DNA from 3 places in the Kerstersia sp. genome. Region 1 is predicted to be linked to each of the others. Evidence: predicted binding sites of a transcription regulator. Region 1 holds the regulator's gene; each other region holds the start of a gene.
What was found. Region 1 encodes FNR, which switches genes on or off when oxygen is low (the NO sensors DNR and NnrR bind a similar motif). Its sites were predicted from a motif close to TTGATNNNNATCAA; they were not measured.

Region 1 (5,912 bases):
GTCAATATCAGTTCGGTCAATGGCCAGAAAGGCCAGTTTGGCCAAACCAACTATTCCACTGCTAAAGCCGGGCTGCATGGGTTTACCATGGCACTGGCTCAGGAAGTGGCCAGCAAGGGGGTGACGGTGAACACGGTTTCCCCCGGTTATATCGGTACTGAAATGGTGCGCGCCATCCGTTCCGACGTGCTGGAAAAAATCGTCGGGACCATTCCCGTGCGCCGCCTGGGAACACCGGAAGAAATTGCTTCCATGGTTTCCTGGATTGCCTCGCCCGATGCGGGTTTTGCCACCGGGGCGGATTTTTCCGTCAACGGCGGCCTGCATATGGGGTAAGGAAACCGCCGTCCGGCGCCCCTTGTTCCGGGCGCCGCTGCAAATGATGTTTTATCGGGATTGCCATGACTCAAGCCAAGCCAGCCGAGGCGGCGCAACGCCTCATCAAGAAATACCCCAATCGCCGTCTGTATGACACGCGAACCAGCACCTACATCACCCTGGCTGACGTCAAGCAATTGGTCATTGCTAGTGAGCTCTTTCAGGTGGTGGATGCCAAAACTGGCGAAGACCTGACGCGCAGCATTCTGCTCCAGATCATTCTGGAAGAGGAAAGCGGCGGGATGCCGATGTTTTCGGCGCCGGTGCTGTCGCAGATCATCCGCTTTTATGGCCATGCCATGCAGGGCATCATGGGTTCGTACCTGGAAAAGAACTTGCAGGCATTCATGGAGATCCAGGAGCGCATGGCCGAACAGTCGCAAGGGCTGTATGGCAAGCAATTCGGCCCGGAAGTCTGGGCCCAGTTCATGAATGTGCAGGCGCCCATGGTGCAGAGCATGATGAATAACTACATCGAACAGAGCAAGAATCTGTTCGTGCAGATGCAGGGCCAGATGCAGGATCAGGCGCGCAATCTGTTTTCGTCCTTTCCGTTCCCGCCAGGGGGCAAGGACGAGCAGCGCTAGGCTCGGCGGCCTGGTGCCATGCAAAAAAACAGGGCAGCGAAACGCTGCCCTGTTTTTTCTTGCCCTGGCGCTTGTCGCGGCGCCAGTGAATAGTGCCAGTGAATGAGGCCAGTGAAGCGGGCCGGAAAAAGCTCAGGCCGCGTCTTTTTCTTTTTCGATCAGCTTATGCAGCTTGTCTTTGTCGAGCAACTGCACCTGGCGCTGGTTGACGCGTATCAGCTCTTCGCGCGCGAAACGCGAAAACAGCCGGCTGACGGTTTCAAGCGTGAGGCCCAGATAATTGCCGATTTCCTCGCGGCTCATGCGCATGACGAATTCGGTCGAGGAATAGCCCAGCGCCGACAGGCGCGTGGACAGATTGAGCAGGAAGGCGGCCAGGCGCTGTTCGGCACGCATGGAGCCCAGCGCCATGAGCATCTGGTGCGAGCGGGTGATTTCGCGGCTCATCAGGCGCAGTACCTGTTGCTGCAGGCTGGGCAGGTGGCGCGCCAGATTGTCCAGGTCTTCCAGGCGGATAACACAGACTTCCGCATCTTCAAGCGCGACGGCGGTCGAAACATGATGGCCTTCCACCATGCCGTCCAGGCCGACAATTTCGCCAGGCAAATGAAAGCCCGTGATCTGGAATTGCCCCTGGGCATTTTCGATCTGGGTTTTGAGCGTGCCGATACGCACGCTGTATATGGCTGTCAGCGGCTCGTGCAGGGTGTAGAGCGGCTGGCCTTTTTCGATACGCAGACGTTCTTTGATCAGGCCATCTAGCTTGGCGACTTCATGGGTATTCATGCCGATCGGCAGGCAGACATGCCCCAGCATGCAACTGGAACAGTGCACGGCTTCAGATGGCAGGAGGACTCGTTTGGCCATGGATGGATGTGAATTCCGTGAGAAAGGCGGCAGCAGGCATACCGTCAAGCCCGGGCAGGGAGCCGAACAAATGTTTGATATTTGCCTGGAAACTGCCCGATGATTTCAAAGGATTGTAATTGACTTTGCTCAATAAGACGCAAAATGGCCGGCTGCCCCTGGTGACAGGAGCAGCCGGCCAGGGCCGCCGGGCACGCGTGAGTTAGAGCACGTCGCCTGCGTAATCCGCCAGGCGCGAGCGTTCGCCGCGTTGCAGGGTGATGTGCCCGGCATGCGGCCAGCCCTTGAAACGATCCACCACATAGGTCAGGCCGGAGCTGCCTTCGGTCAGGTATGGGGTGTCGATCTGGGCAATGTTGCCCAGGCACACCACCTTGGTGCCGGGGCCGGCGCGGGTAACCAGGGTTTTCATCTGCTTGGGCGTCAGGTTTTGCGCTTCGTCGATGATGAGGTACTTGTTGAGGAAGGTGCGGCCGCGCATGAAGTTCAGCGATTTGACCTTGATGTGGGAGCGGATCAGATCCAGCGTGGCGTTCTGATTCCAGTCGCCACCGTTGGTGCCGCTGGTCGAATGCAGCACTTCCAGGTTGTCGTCCAGCGCCCCCATCCAGGGCTGCATTTTTTCTTCTTCGGTGCCAGGCAGGAAGCCGATGTCATCGCCGACAGGCACGGTGATGCGCGTCATGATGATCTCGGTATAGCGCTTGGTTTCCAGCACCTGGGCCAGGCCCGCCGCCAGGGCTAGCAGCGTCTTGCCCGTCCCTGCCTGGCCCAGCAGCGATACGAAGTCGCAATCCGGGTCCATCAGCAGGTTCAGCGCGAAGTTCTGTTCGCGGTTGCGCGCGGTAATGCCCCAGACATTGTTCTTGCCATGGGAGTGGTCGCGCAGCGTCGCCAGCACGGCTGTCTTGCCGCTGACTTCCTTGACGCGGGCATGCAGCGGCAGGGCGCCATCCAGGAAGACGAACTGGTTGACGGTGAACTGGCTGCACAGCGGGCCATGAACGCGGTAATAGGTGGTGCCCGCCTGCTGCCAGGATTCGATGTCCTTGCCGTGCTTGTTCCAGAAGTTCTCGGGCAGTTGCAGCAGGCCCGTATAGAGCAGGTCGGAATCTTCCAGTACCTGGTCATTGAAATAGTCTTCCGCGTACAGCCCCAGCGCGCGCGCCTTCAGGCGCATATTGACATCCTTGGACACGAGCACGACAGGCTGTTCCGGGCGGCTGTCCTGCAGGGCCTTGAGGACGCCGAGGATCTGGTTGTCGGCCTTGGCCGCGGGCAGCGACGGGGGCAGGGCGCCTTCCATGGAGGTGGTCTGGATCAGCAGCATGCCGCTGGCATCCTTGTTGCCCAGCGCGCTAAGGGCCATGCCCTGAGTGATGTCGGGCGTCACATCCATCAGGCCGTCCAGTGAGCGGCTGACCTGGCGGGCGTTGCGGGCGACTTCCGACATGCCCTTTTTGTGGTGGTCCAGTTCCTCCAGCGTCATCATGGGCAGATAGACGTCATGTTCCTGGAAGCGGAACAGACTGCTGGGGTCGTGCAGCAGCACGTTGGTGTCCAGAACGAACAGTTTGCGCGGCTCGTCGGCAACGTGGCGGCCGCGGCGGCGCGAGCGGGGGGCGGCTGCTGCCGTCACAGCAGGCGCTGCAGGCGGGCTGACCTTGTCCTTGGCGGCTGTTGCGGCTGCAGGCTGCGCAGCCGGTTGCGGTGCGGGGGCAGCGCTTGTTCTGGCCCTTGCGTCGGTGCTGGCGCGGGTATTCGCCCCGGTGTCGGTGCTGGTGCCAGTGCTGGTTTTAGCGGCGGTTTTTTGGGGCGCCGCCTTGGTAGCGGTCTGAGGCGCTGCGGGGCGGGCCTCGCCGGAGGCCGTCTTGGGCGCGGCGGCCGGATGGCGGCTGGCAGCAGCTGCCGCGGCAGCCTGAGCTGCAGGCGCTGCGGCCTGGGTCTGGGCCTGGGCCGCCAGCGGGGTGACGTCGGTTTCCTGTGTCTCGGCCACGGGAGCAGGCGGCGCTATCGCGGCGATAGGCTCTACCTTGCGGGGCGCGGGCCTATGGGTCGGTGCTTTGGCTGGGGCATCGAGAATCGTGGCGGGACGGACTGGCAGCTTGGGAAGAGGCATGAACAGTTGGCTCCGGAAAAGGCGCGCTGGGAAACGGTCAGTGGGTCCCGGCACAAGGCCGGGAGAGCGAACGGCGCAGCGCTTCAGCCTGTGCTTTGCGCTGCCTGTAGGACTTCATTGATATGCCCGGGAACCTTCACGCCGCGCCAGGCTTGCACAAGCTTGCCGGTTGCGTCTATCAGGAAGGTGCTGCGTTCGATGCCGCGTACCTGGCGGCCATACATGTTCTTCATCTTGATGACGCCGAACAGCTGGCACAAGGTTTCGTCCGGATCGGAAATCAGCGGGAAGGGCAGTTCATGTTTGCCGGCGAAGTTCTCATGGGAACGCAGGCTATCGCGCGAGACACCGAAGACCAGGCAGCCGGCTTTGAGAAACGCCGCATAGCCGTCACGGAAATCGCAGCTTTCCGTGGTACAGCCGGGGGTATTGTCCTTGGGGTAGAAATACAGGACGACCGCCCGGCCGGCGCACTCGGCCAGACTGATGGGGCCGATGGTGCTTTCCGCGGTGAAGGGCGGGACGAGATGCCCAATCTGGATTTCACTCATGCTTGCAGGTCTCCGGTAGGAAGCAGCGCAACGACGACACGCCGGCCTTCTGCCATCAAAATGTTGTAGGTGCGTGCGGCTGCCTGCGTCCCCATGACTTCGACGCCGACGCCGGCGCGCAGCAGCGGCCATAGCAGCGCATGCGAGAGCAGGCGCTGGCGCATGCCGGTGCCGATCAATAGGACTTCAGGGGAATCCGGTGAGCGCCGCGGCACGGCGTCCTGCTCCGGTTCGTCGAGGAAGGCGAGGGGGTCGGCTGCCGGGTCTGCCAGCCGCGCGGCCTGGCGCAGATGCGGGGCCGCAATGTCTTCCGGGCGGGAGACCGGCCATTGGACGATTTCACCCTCTGGGCCGAACACGACCGCGTGGGTATAGCGAACCTGGTTGATTTCGATATAGTCGTCGCCATAGGCGGTGACTGTGTTGAGGGAAGTAGCGGGATCGGAATGCAGTTTCAAGCAAGGACTCCGTAGAGGGCGCCGCCAGGCCGGGCAACCGGCAGGTGGCCAGGCGGTACAGCGCCCGGTGTCATTCTTGTACCGATAATAGCGCAAACGCGCCTTCGGGTTCGAGCCTCAATGCGCGGGTGTGTGACGAGTCGCCACAAGCCAGCCGGTCCGAACGCGGCAAGCACGGCGCCGCAGCAGGAAACGAGCATGGACACATTGTGTCATTTGGGGCCGGGAGGGGGGATGGGCGGGCGTATGATCCCTTCCGAGACTTCTTTCTTTGCGATACCTATCTATGGAATTTGCCTGGCTCTGGATCCCCGCCACGATTGCTGCCGCTGCCTTTCAGGCGGGGCGTAACGCTGCCCAGCGCAGCCTGACCGGCACCCTGGGCACGCTAGGGGCCACGCAGGTGCGTTTTCTCTTCGGCTTTCCGTTTGCGCTCTTGTTTCTGGCGGTTGTGTTGGCCTGGGAGGGGCGCCCGGCGCCGGACGTGAATCTGGCATTCCTTGGCTACATCCTGGCTGGCGCCCTCACGCAGATTGCCGCGACGGCCTTTATGCTGGCCGCCATGAAAGAGCGGGCTTTTGTGACCGTGACCGCCTGGATCAAGACGGAGCCCATTCAGGTGGCCTTGTTCGGCATGGCTGTCCTGGGGGATCCGATGAGCTGGCTGGGCATGGGGGCGATCCTGCTGGCGTCGGTGGGCGTGATCCTGATGTCGCGGATCTCGGTGGGCGCCATGGCGGGCGGCGGCTCCTTGCGGCCCATCTTCCTGGGCCTGTTTTCAGGATCCATGTTTGCCATTTCCGTCATTTTCTTCCGCGGCGCCATTCTGCAGATCGGTTCGGGGTCGTTTGTCCTGGATTCCACCTGGGCGCTGGTCTGGTCGCTCGGTGTGCAGGTGCTGCTGCTCATGGCCTGGATGCTGCTGTTTGACCGCAAGCTGCTGGTCGCCTGC
Region 2 (5,912 bases), on a different contig from region 1:
CAAAGCGGATAACCGCCCCCGCGCCCCCGGCCCGGTAATCCCGCGCCCGCATGCCCAGCAGCCGCCCCGACGCTTCGTAGAAGCGGCTATTGGAATTGAAACCTGCCCCATAGATGGCATCCGTGATGGATGCGGCCGGGCTGCTCAGCTCTTCCCGCAGCTTGCGCGCCCGGTAGGCCGAGCTGTAGGCCTTGGGGGTCAGGCCCGTCTCCGCCTTGAAGAGGCGGTGAAAATGCGCCGGACTCAAGCCCAGCCCCGCCGCCAGTATGTCCAGTGATGGCGGCGTGTCTGCGGATTCAATCACCCGGCAGGCCCGCGCAACTAATGCGGCCCGTTGCGCCGCGGCGCTGGTCTGGTCTGCCCGGCGGCGGCGGCTGGGCCGGTAGCCCGCCGCCTCAGCTTGCGCCGCAGAATTGAAAAACACCACATTTTCGCGCCTGGGCAGACGCGCCATAGCACTTGGTCGGCAATACACGCCAGTGGTACGCACGGCATAGACGAAATGCGCGTCGGCAGCCGTATCCCGCCGCTGCACGGCAGTCCAGCGTTCCTCTTCCGTTTGGTAGGCCTGGGGTATCGTCATCTCTGTGGTCCTGTTGCATGCTCATCCATGGCAACAGAATAAAAACAAATTCAAGCGCAAGCACTCCGATTCTTGCGGTGCATATTTAACGGGCGGGCAAGCGCCACAGATACCAGGCCGCTACCGTGCGAAATGGCTGCCAGGCGGCGCCTATCGCTCTCATCTGGCCCGGCGTGGGTATTTTTTCCCAGCCTTTCAAACGTCCGTAGCCTGCCCGCACGCCAAAATCATCCGCTGGCAGAATATCGGAACGCGCCAGGGAATAAATCAGGAACATTTCTACCGTCCAGCGCCCCACCCCCCGCAAGCGCACCAGACGTTCGATCAATTGCGCATCAGGCAATGCCCGCGCCTCCGACAGGCTGGGCACGAGGCCATCCAGGCTGGCCTGGGCGATGCCCCGGATGGCGGCCAGCTTGGCTGCCGAAAAACCACAGGCACGCTGCAAGGCGGGGTCGGTCGCCAGCAATTGCTCAGGCGCGGGAAAGACACCGCCAGGATACAAGGCCAGAAACCGCTGCAAAATAGCGTCACCGGCCTTGGCATGCAATTGCTGGTAGGCTATCGCCCGCACCAGCGCTTCATGGGGCTCGCGCGCGGGCCTGGTTTCCAGGCAGCACAGGCCTATCGTCGCGACATGCCGTGCCCAATCCGCATCCAGACCAGCCAGAAAACTGGCGGCCTGCCGGTACGCAGGCGGCGACAAATCTGCCGCAATCTGAGCCTTCATCTTCACTTCCCCTTTGCTCCGGCCACGTTTCAGCGCGCTTCGGCCCCTTTCCGCCAGTCCTTCCCCGCCTGCCCTGGCTGCTTGGCTCATGCCGCCATTTGCCGGCCTCTCTGGCTGCGGCGTCCTGGTCTGCTTTTGCCAGGCAGCGGCATCCCCCCGCCACGCCAAGCCCTCTGTACCATCCTCAGCCCGCCAGGCGGAAGGTGAAATTGATGCGCTGGCTGCCCAGCGTCTCATGCGGCTCGTCCTTGAGCGGCAAGACACCGTGATAGCGCAGCCTGTCCGCGCCGCCCCAGACCGCCACATCGCCATGCCACAGCGGCACTTTGAGTGCGGGATCGCTACGCGCCAGGCCGCCGAACAAAAACATCGCGCGCATGCCCAGAGACACCGACACAATAGGCGCATCAAAATTCCGTTCGTTTTTATCCTGATGCAGTGATAAGCGCGCACCCGGCGCATAACGGTTGACCAGGCAGGCATCCGGCTCGAAGCCGGCAAACCCGGCCGCCTGAGCCGCCGCGCGCGCCAGGCGCTGAAAACAGGCAGGCATAGGCGGCCAGGGCTTGCCCGTATGCGGATCCTCCCCGGTGTAGCGATAGCCGCGACGATCGCTAGTCCAGCCCAGCGCGCCGCAGTTCGTCAAGGCCACCGACATGGTGTACCCACCAGGCGTGACCATCTGCCGGAAAGGCGACGCGGCAGTAATCTCCGCCAGCGCCGGCATCACTTCCGCCACATAAGGCAGCGCGAACTCCCGCAAGACCAGCGCTTGCGGCCCCAGGTGCTGATCCGGCGGCGGCGCCTCAAACAAAGCCAAGGTTTGCATCCTCATCCCATCCGCAGTGTCATCCCATCTCCCTGCCATGCCCGCAGCGCTATGCCGGGCAAGCCTTCTTGCCGGCCAGTTTACGCCTGCCTGCGCGGCGCAGACGCCAGGCCGGCCCGCATACGGCAAAGGCACCGGCAGTATAGGAAACTGGCCATGCCCCCGCACTCCGGTTCTTGCGCTTGAATTTCAAGCCTGCGCGAACAACGCTGAAAGAGGCGCGAAAATAAGCGCTGCAATAAGCGCCGCAATAAAAAAAACCGCAGCCGAAGCTGCGGTTTTTTCCGTGTGCCGCCCCGCATAGGGCAGACTCACAACGAACGCGCCGGACTTAGGCCAGCAGTTCGATGTTCTTGGCGTTCGGGCCCTTGGGGCCTTCGCCGATTTCATAGCTCACGCGCTGATTTTCTTCCAGCGACTTGAAACCGTTGATACGGATTTCGGAGTAGTGAGCGAAGAGATCTTTGCCGCCTTCATCGGGAACGATGAAGCCGAAGCCCTTTTCAGGGTTGAACCATTTTACGGTACCGGTTGCCATAACTAAAAACTTCCTTGAATAAACGGGCGGTACGCCCGGGATTGCCAGAAACGATCAAGGAAGGGACGTCGAACACAACCTAGATACCAACACTGGGCGACTGGTGTACTGAAACCCGCGTCGCTTGACCATCTGCGCCTCCACTATGACTGGATTTTCAGCCGCAGTCAATCGGAAAATCGGAAAATTTTTAAATTGTATATTCCCTGATGCCAGGAAGCACCGGAAAGCCCTGCCAATGCTGCGCTTTCCGGGAATAATGCCCCCCTGACCGGGGTGCTTAAAGCGTGCTGGCCCGCCTCAACGCAGATGGGCATTTTGCCCATGATGGCGCGTGCTGGGGGCCGTCGGAATGTCCACGAAAAGGTTCCAGACAGCGATGAAGAGCGCCGCGATCAGCGGCCCCATCACAAAGCCGTTCAGGCCGAACAGCGTCAAGCCGCCCAGCGTGGAAATCAGCACCAGATAATCCGGCATGCGCAAATCCTTACCGACCAGCAGCGGCCGCAGGATATTGTCCATCAGGCCGATGACCAGAATCCCGAACAGCAGCAGGAATACCCCTTGCCAGGTTGCCCCTGTCACCAGAAAATAAATCGCGACCGGCCCCCAGATCAGGCTGGCCCCCACAGCGGGCAGCAAGGACAGAAAAGCCATGACCACGCCCCAGAGCAAGGCCCCCTGAATGCCCAGGAACCAGAAGCTCAGCCCGCCCAGCAGCCCCTGGGCCGCTGCCACCGCAATATTGCCCTTGACCGTGGCGCGCACGACCGTCGTGAAATTGCGCGCCAGGTTCTGTTTGTGCATGTCGCTCAGCGGCACGGCGCGGCGAATACGCTGCGACAGCCAGGTGCCATCACGCAACAGGAAGAACAGCAGATACATCATGATGCCGGCGCCCACCACGAATTGCAGCGTGTTCTGGCCCAGGCTCACCGCATGCGAGGCCACGAACTGGCTGACTTGCATGACACCGGATGCCAGCTTGCTCTGCCCCCCGGTTTCATCGCCGGTCAGCCGCAAGACATATTCCTGCAACGAGGGCGGCAAGGCGTTCACGACCTGATGGAAATACAGGGAAAAATTCAATTGGCCGGAACTGATGCGCTCATAGAGCGCGATGATCTCTTTGACCAGCGCCCCGGTAATAAAGGCCAACGGTAAAATGACGCACAACAAGGCGACAATCAGCGTGATCAAGGCCGCAATATTCCTGCGTCCCCGCAACAGCCGCAGCATGTATTGGTTCAAGGGCATGAACAATACCGCCAGCACCGTGCCCCAGAAAATTGCCGTGAAAAACGGCAGCATAAGCCAGAAAAAGGCCAGCGAAACGAACGCCAGCAACAGGACAAAGACCCGGTAATGCAGATGTGCGGAGCGCATGGGCGTCATGGTGTGAATAGAAAAAAGAGGCGACAACCATACAGACGGTATGGGGGCTAGTGAATACTAAGCGAAAACCCGCTGATTCGGGCATCTTTGTGCAACAGGCTGCGGCCTGTCTGCCAGCGACTCCTGCCGGTATTGAGTATGATGCAGGGCGCGGCCAGCCTGCCCTGCTTGTGCTGGATCAAGCACGTCTGCCGCCGGCATGGCGCCGCCTGCCAACAGGCTCTAAACTGCCGCCTATCTGTCTTTCTGGAGTACCACATGACCCACGCTGCGGAAAAGGATGTCGTCATTGTCGGCGCCGGCCCCGCCGGCCTGTGCCTGGCGCGCGCCCTGTCGGCGGGCGGCCTGTCCGTCACCCTTGTCGAACAGCAGCCGGCTGCCAGCCTGGCCGACCCCGGCTTCGATGGCCGTGAAATCGCCCTGGCCCATGAGTCGCGCCAGCTGCTTGAAGAACTGGGCGTCTGGCAACTGATTCCAGAAACGGAAATTTCCTTGCTGCGCGACGCCCATGTTTTCAATGGCACGTCGCGCAACCCCATGGTCATTACAGCGCAGGCCGGCGGCAGCGATCAGCTGGGCTGGCTGGTGCCCAATGACTGTATCCGGCGCGCGGCCTGGCAGGCAGTGGCCGGCCGCGCCGGCATCGAGGTACTGGACGGCACCAGCGCCGTTGGCGTCGAACCCGGCGCGGACAGCACGCTGATCCGCCTGTCCGATGGCCGTGAACTGCGCACCCGGCTGCTGGTGGCGGCCGATAGCCGTTTTTCCTCGATGCGGCGCGCCATGGGCATAGGCGCCTACCTGCACGACTTCGGCAAATCCATGATGGTAGGCCGACTGGAACATGAGGCCGATCACGGCCATGTGGCCTGGGAATGGTTCGGCTATGGCCAGACCCTGGCGCTGCTGCCGCTCAATGGCCGCCAGGCCTCTGCGGTGCTGACCTTGCCGCACCACCAGATCCAGGCGCTGCAGGCGCTGGATGACACGGCTTTCGCCGAGGAAATGGGCAAACGCTTTGACCACCGCCTGGGCGGGATGAAAGTAGCGGGCAGCCGCCATGTCTATCCGCTGGTCGGCGTCTATGCCTACCGTTTTGCCGGCACGCGCTTCGCGCTGGTCGGAGACGCCGCCGTCGGCATGCACCCGGTCACTGCGCACGGTTTCAATCTGGGCTTGCGCAGTGTCGCCAGCCTATCGCGCCAGGTGCTGACTGCGGCGCGCCGCAATGCCGACATCGGCGACAGCCGCTGGCTCAAACGCTACGAACGCGAACACCGCTTCCATACCTTGCCGCTGTTCCTGTCCACCAATCTGGTGGTGGCTATGTTCACCAACGATACGCCGCCGGGCCGCCTGCTGCGCGAGGCCACCTTGCGCCTGGCCAGTTCCGCCAGCCCCTTCAAGCGTTTCGTCGCTTCGCGACTGACCTGACCCGGACGCCTATCATCGTCATGCAGACTCTGGCTTCCGATACCCTGGCCGTCGAGCTGGTGGCCGTCCTGGCCGCCGCTGATAGCCAGGCGCCTTCCGTCCTGACCATCCAGGGCGGGCTGACCTTTCCGGCCGGCCCTTTCGTCATGGCCCACCGTTCGCTGCAGGCTGGCCTGCGCGGCTGGGTGGAAGCGCAAACCCATCATCCGCTGGGTTACCTCGAACAGCTCTATACCTTTGCCGACCGCGGACGCCATGCGGACGCGCCGGAAATGCGGACGATTTCCATCAGCTACCTCGGCCTGACGCTGGCGGGCGATGCCCCGCCTGACCTGGATGCGAGCTGGCGCAGCTGGTATGAATACTTCCCCTGGGAAGACCGGCGCGACGACAGCAACGCCGC
Region 3 (5,912 bases), on a different contig from region 1:
CGAGCCGTCCGGCCGCAATGACAAACACTACCTGGTGCCGCCTGTTGATGTGGTGGAAGATGCTGGCGGTATTACCCTGTATGCCGATTTGCCCGGTGTGGCCAAGGAAGGCCTGAACCTGCAGGTTGACGGCGATACCTTGACGATAGCGGGCAGTATTGCGCTGGCGCTGGCCGAAGGCGCGGTTGCCAGCCATGTCGAAGTCAATGCGCAGCACTACCGCCGCGCCTTCACGCTTTCGCGTGAACTGGATGCCGATAAGGTTCAGGCCTCGTTTGAGGCCGGTGTGCTGAAGCTGCGCATTCCCAAGGTGGAACACGCGCAAGCGCGCAAGGTGGAAATCCAGGTGGCCTGATCTGTTCCGGCTGGCCGGGTAAATAGCAGAAAGCCAGGGAACTCCCGTTCCCTGGCTTTCTGCTATTCGGCCTGGCCCTGCTGCTCAATAAGCCGTCGGGCCAGGCCGCCGGTTCAATGTTTGGCGGGAATGCCCAGGAACGTGAAGGCGGGGGCGGCCACGAAGTCGTCGTTGACTTCGCCATGGAAAATATTGCGCTGGTTCATGCCCAGTTCCAGCTTGCGCACGCCGGCGCCCGAGGGCGAGAAGTCCAGTTTGCTGACATCCACCCAGAAGACATTCGGGGTGGTGGTGGATTCGAAGTAATAACGCAGCCGCTTGTGATCCACGACCGTGCGCCAGCGGGTCGAGGAAATATTGGGCTGGTCCGGGGTGCTCAGGCCGAAGGGCACGGAGGCATTGCGGATCACGCTCAGCACGCTGGCCAGCGCCATATCCGGGTCGTCCTGTTTTTCGACGGCATTAATGTAGAACTGGGCGCGCGCGAAGCGGTCGGCGGCGCGGTTGGTGCCCGGCAGCATGACGGTGCCGCCTATGGTTTCCCAATATTTGTTGAGGGCCAACTGTTCGTCGTAAGTCGGCGAATTGGTCATGACCTGGTAGTCACTGTTGTGGTGGATCACTTGTTTGCCGTCGATGTATTCGACGATGGCGCTGTCGCCGCTGCTGTCGGATAAAGACATATGCAGCGTAGTCAGGCGCGCTTCACCCGGAATATTGGAGGTGACCAGCGAGAAAGGCTGTTGGGCCAGCGCGGCAACGGCATCGGCCACATTGGGGAAGAGATCCAGCACATATTGCGCCCACGCAGCAATCGTCAGCAGCGGATGGGTGGGGTCGGCGCTGGGGTATTGCGATTCTGCCAGCCACAGCAGGTTGACCGAAAGACCGGCCTCGTTGACGCCGTCCGTTGTGGAAATGTCGTATCCGGTTGCCACGATGCTGCCGTACTTGGCGGTCCAGCTCAGGCTGTCCGGCCCGCAATTGCCGCTGCGGGCGATGCCGCGAGGCAGTATCCACAGATTGGTATGCATGTCGGACTTCCAGTCCATGGAGCGGGCAGTGAAGACCTGGCCCTGATTACCGTGATAGACGATTCGTGTGCACATGGGTGGGTTGGCTCGAAAGAGTGACTGGGGTTGGGAATGAAGCGCGGGCAAGCGTTTGCAAACGGCCTGGCCATGCTGCGGTGTTGTACCAGAAATAAGGGTCAATCGCGTTGTCATGCGTCACGCGGGCCAGCAAGGCTGCGCTGCATGGACAGCTTTAGTGTAGTGGCAGGCCTGGGGCAGTGGCGCGGCCCGGGCGTGAAGGAATGACAAAGGAAAAAACACAGGCGCCTGCCCTATTGCGGGGCAGGCGCCTGTGTGAGGGTGCTGCCGCCAGGGGTTTGGCGGCGCGCATCCGGTAATGCTTAGAAGCGGTAACCGATGGCCAGGGTGCCGACCCAGGGGTCGATCTTGGCCTTGCCGATTTTGTCGCCGTTGAGCTTCACGTTCGAGCTGATGTCGATATAGCGCACATCGGCGTTGATGAACCAGTTCTTATCGAGCGCGACGTCCACGCCCACCTGGGCGGCCACGCCCCAGGAGTCGCTCAGGCGCAGCTTGTTGCCGGCGATATCGCCGCGCGCCTTGGTGTCAAAGAAGGTGGTGTAGTTCAGGCCGACGCCGACATAGGGCTGCACGGTGGAATCCGGCAGGAAGTGCCATTGCAGGCTCAGCGTGGGCGGCAGATGCTTGGTCTTGCCGATATAGCCGTTCACGGCGCCGTCAGCATTGATATCGTGGCTGAACGGGATAGCGCCCAGCAATTCGATACCGATGTTGCGGGTGGCCATATAGGTCAGCGAGAGACTGGGGCGGGTGCTGTTGCCGACGCTCAGCTTGGCGGCGCCGTCCAGGATATCGCCGTTGTTCGATTTGGGATGGACATGGCTGACGCCAACTTTCAACAGCCAATCGCCTTCTTCATAGGCGTGGGCCAGGGGCGAGGCCAGCAGGCCTGCGCCCAGCAACAGGGCGGCCAGGGGCTTGAGGGTGCGGATGCTCATCTGAGTTCTCCAGAATTTGGTCGTTGCGATATAAACCACACTGCCAGCATGCCTTTTCCATCCGGGGCCGAGTTTGATGTGCCGCAAGAAATTCGGGTTTTGTCGGGGAAGTTCGACGAACAGGCGGAGAAAGGGGGCAGAGTGTTGCTTACATACCTCATTCCCGATGCGGCGGCGCGGCACATGCCGCCCCGCCGGCCCGGCACCAAGGGCGCCCGGTGCCGTTTAGGAGCGCTGTTCAGGGGCGGGCGCAGGCGCTCTCGGGGGCGGGCTCGCCGGATTGATAGCATTGGCGGATCGGCCTGGCCCCCGCGTTGCCCTGGCCGAAAAATTCCAGCCAGCCATGCTGCTGGCGCGCCCGGTTCAGGTGCGCGCGCGTGCGCAGCTGGTTATTCATGTAGATTTCCAGCACTTCACCGTCCGGGGTATAGCGGGTGATGGCGACACTGCTGCGCAGCGGCGGCATGCCAGCGCCTTGGGCTGGTGGCGTGTCGATCAAGGTGAAGGTGACTTGTATGTCATCGGCCTGCCCCATATAGCCTCTGCCATAGGTGATGCTGTAGGCGTTCTGGCCTGGTGGCTGGCCGGGCAATGCCGTGGAGACCAGTTCGCCGGAAGGCTGCTGCTGGAACATTTCGCTGTGCGAGGCTTCGATGATGCTCAGGGTGCGGCCGGGATTGCCTTGCGCATCATATTGGGCCACGCCCCGCTGGCGTGATTGCAGGCGGGTGACCAGGCCGGACAGGCTCATGCGGCTGTCGCTGCGCCAGATATATTCCGTCATGCCGCTCAGTGTCTGGGCCGCGGGGCAGGCGCCGCTGAGAATCGCCAGCTGGCCTGACAACGTTTCCGTGCTCATGCCGTTCCTGCGCGTTTCCTCTGCCAGCACTGCCATGGTGTCTGGCCCCAGGACGGCAAGCCGGGCCGCTTCGGCGGAGAGCGCGCACGCTTTTGCTTCGCGCGCATCGAACAGGCTGTCGGGGCGGGAGAGCAGGAGCGTGAATGTTTCGATGGCCAAGGGCAGGTTTGCCATGGCCGCGCTGGCCGGCATGCCCTGGAAGGCTTCGGCAGGCTGGCTGAATTCAGCCTGAGCCGGGCGCGGCGCGGCGCTCAGGGATAACAGCCCCAGGTGCAGCAGGCAGGCGAAAAGACGGGAACAGATCGTGGCGGTCATGGAGAGGGCAGTCAGGAGCGGCGCGCAGGGGGCGAATGACCTGGCATATTACTGCCCTCCGGGGCCGGGCGCCTTGCCCGCAAACGGCCGCTGCCGCCCGTCAGGCGGCAGCGGGGGCGCGGCTCAGCGCGGCAGCTGGGTGTGGCCCATCAGCCAGGTATCCACGGAACGGGCGCATTGGCGGCCTTCGCGGATGGCCCAGACGATCAGGGACTGGCCGCGGCGGATATCCCCGGCTGCGAACACGCCTTCCACACTGGTGTGGTAGTCCTCGGTATTGGCGCGCGTGTTGCCGCGGTTATCGCTATCGACGCCAAAGGCCTGGAGCACGGCGGCGACTGGCGAGATAAAGCCCATGGCCAGCAGCACCAGGTCAGCCGGCAGTTCCATACGGGAATCGGGAATTTCGCGCATGCGCAACTGGCCGGTGATGGGGTCGGGCGTCCATTCGGTGCGGACGGCGATCAGCTTGCGCACATGGCCGTCTTCGTCGCCCTCGAAGGACTGGCTGAGAATGGCCCAATCGCGCTCGCAGCCTTCCAGGTGCGAGGTGGAGGTGCGCAGCTTGGCGGGCCAGTAGGGCCAGGTCATGGCCTTGTTCTCATGCTCGGGCGGCTGGGGCAGCAATTCAATCTGGGTCACGCTGGCCGCGCCCTGGCGGATGCTGGTGCCGACGCAATCCGAGCCGGTGTCGCCGCCGCCGATGACGATGACATGTTTGTTGCCCGCCAGGACTTGATCCAACTGGCGGTCGCCTGCCACGGCCTTATTCTGCTGGCGCAGGAAGTCCATGGCGAACATGACGCCATCGAGCTCGCGTCCGGGGATGGGCAGGTCGCGCGGGTTTTCAGCGCCGCCCGCCAGGATCACGGCATCGTACTCTTCGCGCAGCGAGGCCGGTGTGCGTATCGTCAGGCCTTGCGCCGCTGCGGCATCGGGCGAGCCGATGTAAGTGGAGGGGCGGAAGGACACGCCCTCGGCTTCCATTTGCGCGATGCGGCGGTCGATCAGGTGCTTTTCCAGTTTGAAATCGGGAATGCCATAGCGCATCAGCCCGCCGATGCGGTCGCTTTTCTCGAACACCGTGACGGCATGGCCGGCACGCGCCAGTTGTTGCGCGCACGCCAGTCCGGCCGGGCCGGAGCCAACGATGGCGATGTGTTTGCCGGTGCGGCGTTGCGGTATTTGCGGCGCGATCCAGCCTTCTTCCCAGCCGCGGTCGATGATGGCATGTTCGATGGACTTGATGCCGACGGCGTCGTTATTGATATTCAGCGTACAGGCGGCTTCGCAGGGCGCGGGGCAGATGCGGCCTGTCACTTCCGGGAAGTTGTTGGTCGAATGCAGCACGCTGAGCGCCTGGCGCCATTTGCCGTTGTAAACCAGGTCATTCCAGTCGGGGATGATGTTGTTGACCGGACAGCCGTTGTTACAGAAGGGCACGCCGCAGTCCATGCAGCGCGCCGCCTGCTGGCGGGATTGTTCCTCATTGAGGAACAGGACGAATTCCTTCCAGTGGCGGATGCGCTTGGAGGCCGGCTGCATCGTTTCCTGGAGGCGGGGGTATTCAAGAAAACCGGTGGTTTTTCCCATGATGATTCCTTTGTCGCCGGGGCTCAGGCCAGCTGCGGCTCGGCCGGTTCGGCCTGGTACATGGCCTGCAGGGCGCGGCGGTATTCGATGGGCATGACTTTGACAAACTTGCCCAGTGTGTTGTCCCAGTCGGCCAGGATGTCGCGGCCGCGCTGGCTGCCGGTGTGCTGGACATGCGCGCTGATGAGCTGGCGCAGCAGTTTGTCATCGGTGATGCGTTCGCCGTTGCGCGTCATGTTGACCCAGGTTTCGGGGCCTCCCTGCGCTTCCTGTTCTAGGGTGGGCAGCACGGGTTCGAGCTCGACCATGGCGGTATTGCAGTGCTGGCGCAATTGATTGTCCGGGTCCCAGACGTAGGCCACGCCGCCGGACATGCCAGCCGCGAAGTTGCGCCCGGTCTGGCCCAGCACGACGACAGTGCCGCCGGTCATGTATTCGCAGCCGTGGTTGCCCACGCCCTCGACGACGGTGACCGCGCCTGAGTTGCGCACGGCAAAGCGCTCGCCCGCGACGCCGTTGAAATAGGCTTCGCCTGCCAGCGCGCCATACAGCACGGTGTTGCCGGCGATGATGTGTTCGGTGCCTTTGCCATTGAAGTCGTTGGGGCTGCGCACGATGATGCGGCCGCCAGACAGGCCTTTGCCGACATAGTCATTGGCTTCGCCGACGAGGTCCAGGGTAATGCCATGGGCCAGGAAGGCGGCGAAACTCTGGCCTGCGGTGCCGTTGCACTGGAT

Region 2: ubiM (5-demethoxyubiquinol-8 5-hydroxylase UbiM) is a predicted target of FNR. The motif match lies at 4,244-4,257, and genes of this name have one in related genera.
Region 3: ACTJGZ_RS04805 (OmpW/AlkL family protein) is a predicted target of FNR. The motif match lies at 2,482-2,495, and genes of this name have one in related genera.

What each region holds. Positions count from the first base shown of each region.
Region 1 covers NZ_JBQEKA010000056.1:10,901-16,812, reverse strand. Annotated here, with positions in the region: gene phbB (acetoacetyl-CoA reductase) at 1-336, shown strand, start outside; gene phaR (polyhydroxyalkanoate synthesis repressor PhaR) at 402-965, shown strand; gene fnr (fumarate/nitrate reduction transcriptional regulator Fnr) at 1,098-1,832, opposite strand; gene ACTJGZ_RS11540 (PhoH family protein) at 2,035-3,951, opposite strand; gene ACTJGZ_RS11535 (peroxiredoxin) at 4,035-4,502, opposite strand; gene ACTJGZ_RS11530 (Mth938-like domain-containing protein) at 4,499-4,960, opposite strand; gene ACTJGZ_RS11525 (DMT family transporter) at 5,247-5,912, shown strand, end outside.
Region 2 covers NZ_JBQEKA010000008.1:48,641-54,552, forward strand. Annotated here, with positions in the region: gene ada (bifunctional DNA-binding transcriptional regulator/O6-methylguanine-DNA methyltransferase Ada) at 1-583, opposite strand, end outside; gene ACTJGZ_RS03970 (DNA-3-methyladenine glycosylase family protein) at 669-1,313, opposite strand; gene alkB (DNA oxidative demethylase AlkB) at 1,498-2,142, opposite strand; gene ACTJGZ_RS03980 (cold-shock protein) at 2,474-2,680, opposite strand; gene ACTJGZ_RS03985 (AI-2E family transporter) at 2,981-4,066, opposite strand; gene ubiM (5-demethoxyubiquinol-8 5-hydroxylase UbiM) at 4,334-5,509, shown strand; gene ACTJGZ_RS03995 (NUDIX hydrolase) at 5,530-5,912, shown strand, end outside.
Region 3 covers NZ_JBQEKA010000011.1:21,746-27,657, forward strand. Annotated here, with positions in the region: gene ACTJGZ_RS04795 (Hsp20/alpha crystallin family protein) at 1-355, shown strand, start outside; gene ACTJGZ_RS04800 (linear amide C-N hydrolase) at 469-1,464, opposite strand; gene ACTJGZ_RS04805 (OmpW/AlkL family protein) at 1,770-2,408, opposite strand; gene ACTJGZ_RS04810 (hypothetical protein) at 2,647-3,582, opposite strand; gene ACTJGZ_RS04815 (glutamate synthase subunit beta) at 3,706-5,175, opposite strand; gene ACTJGZ_RS04820 (glutamate synthase-related protein) at 5,199-5,912, opposite strand, start outside.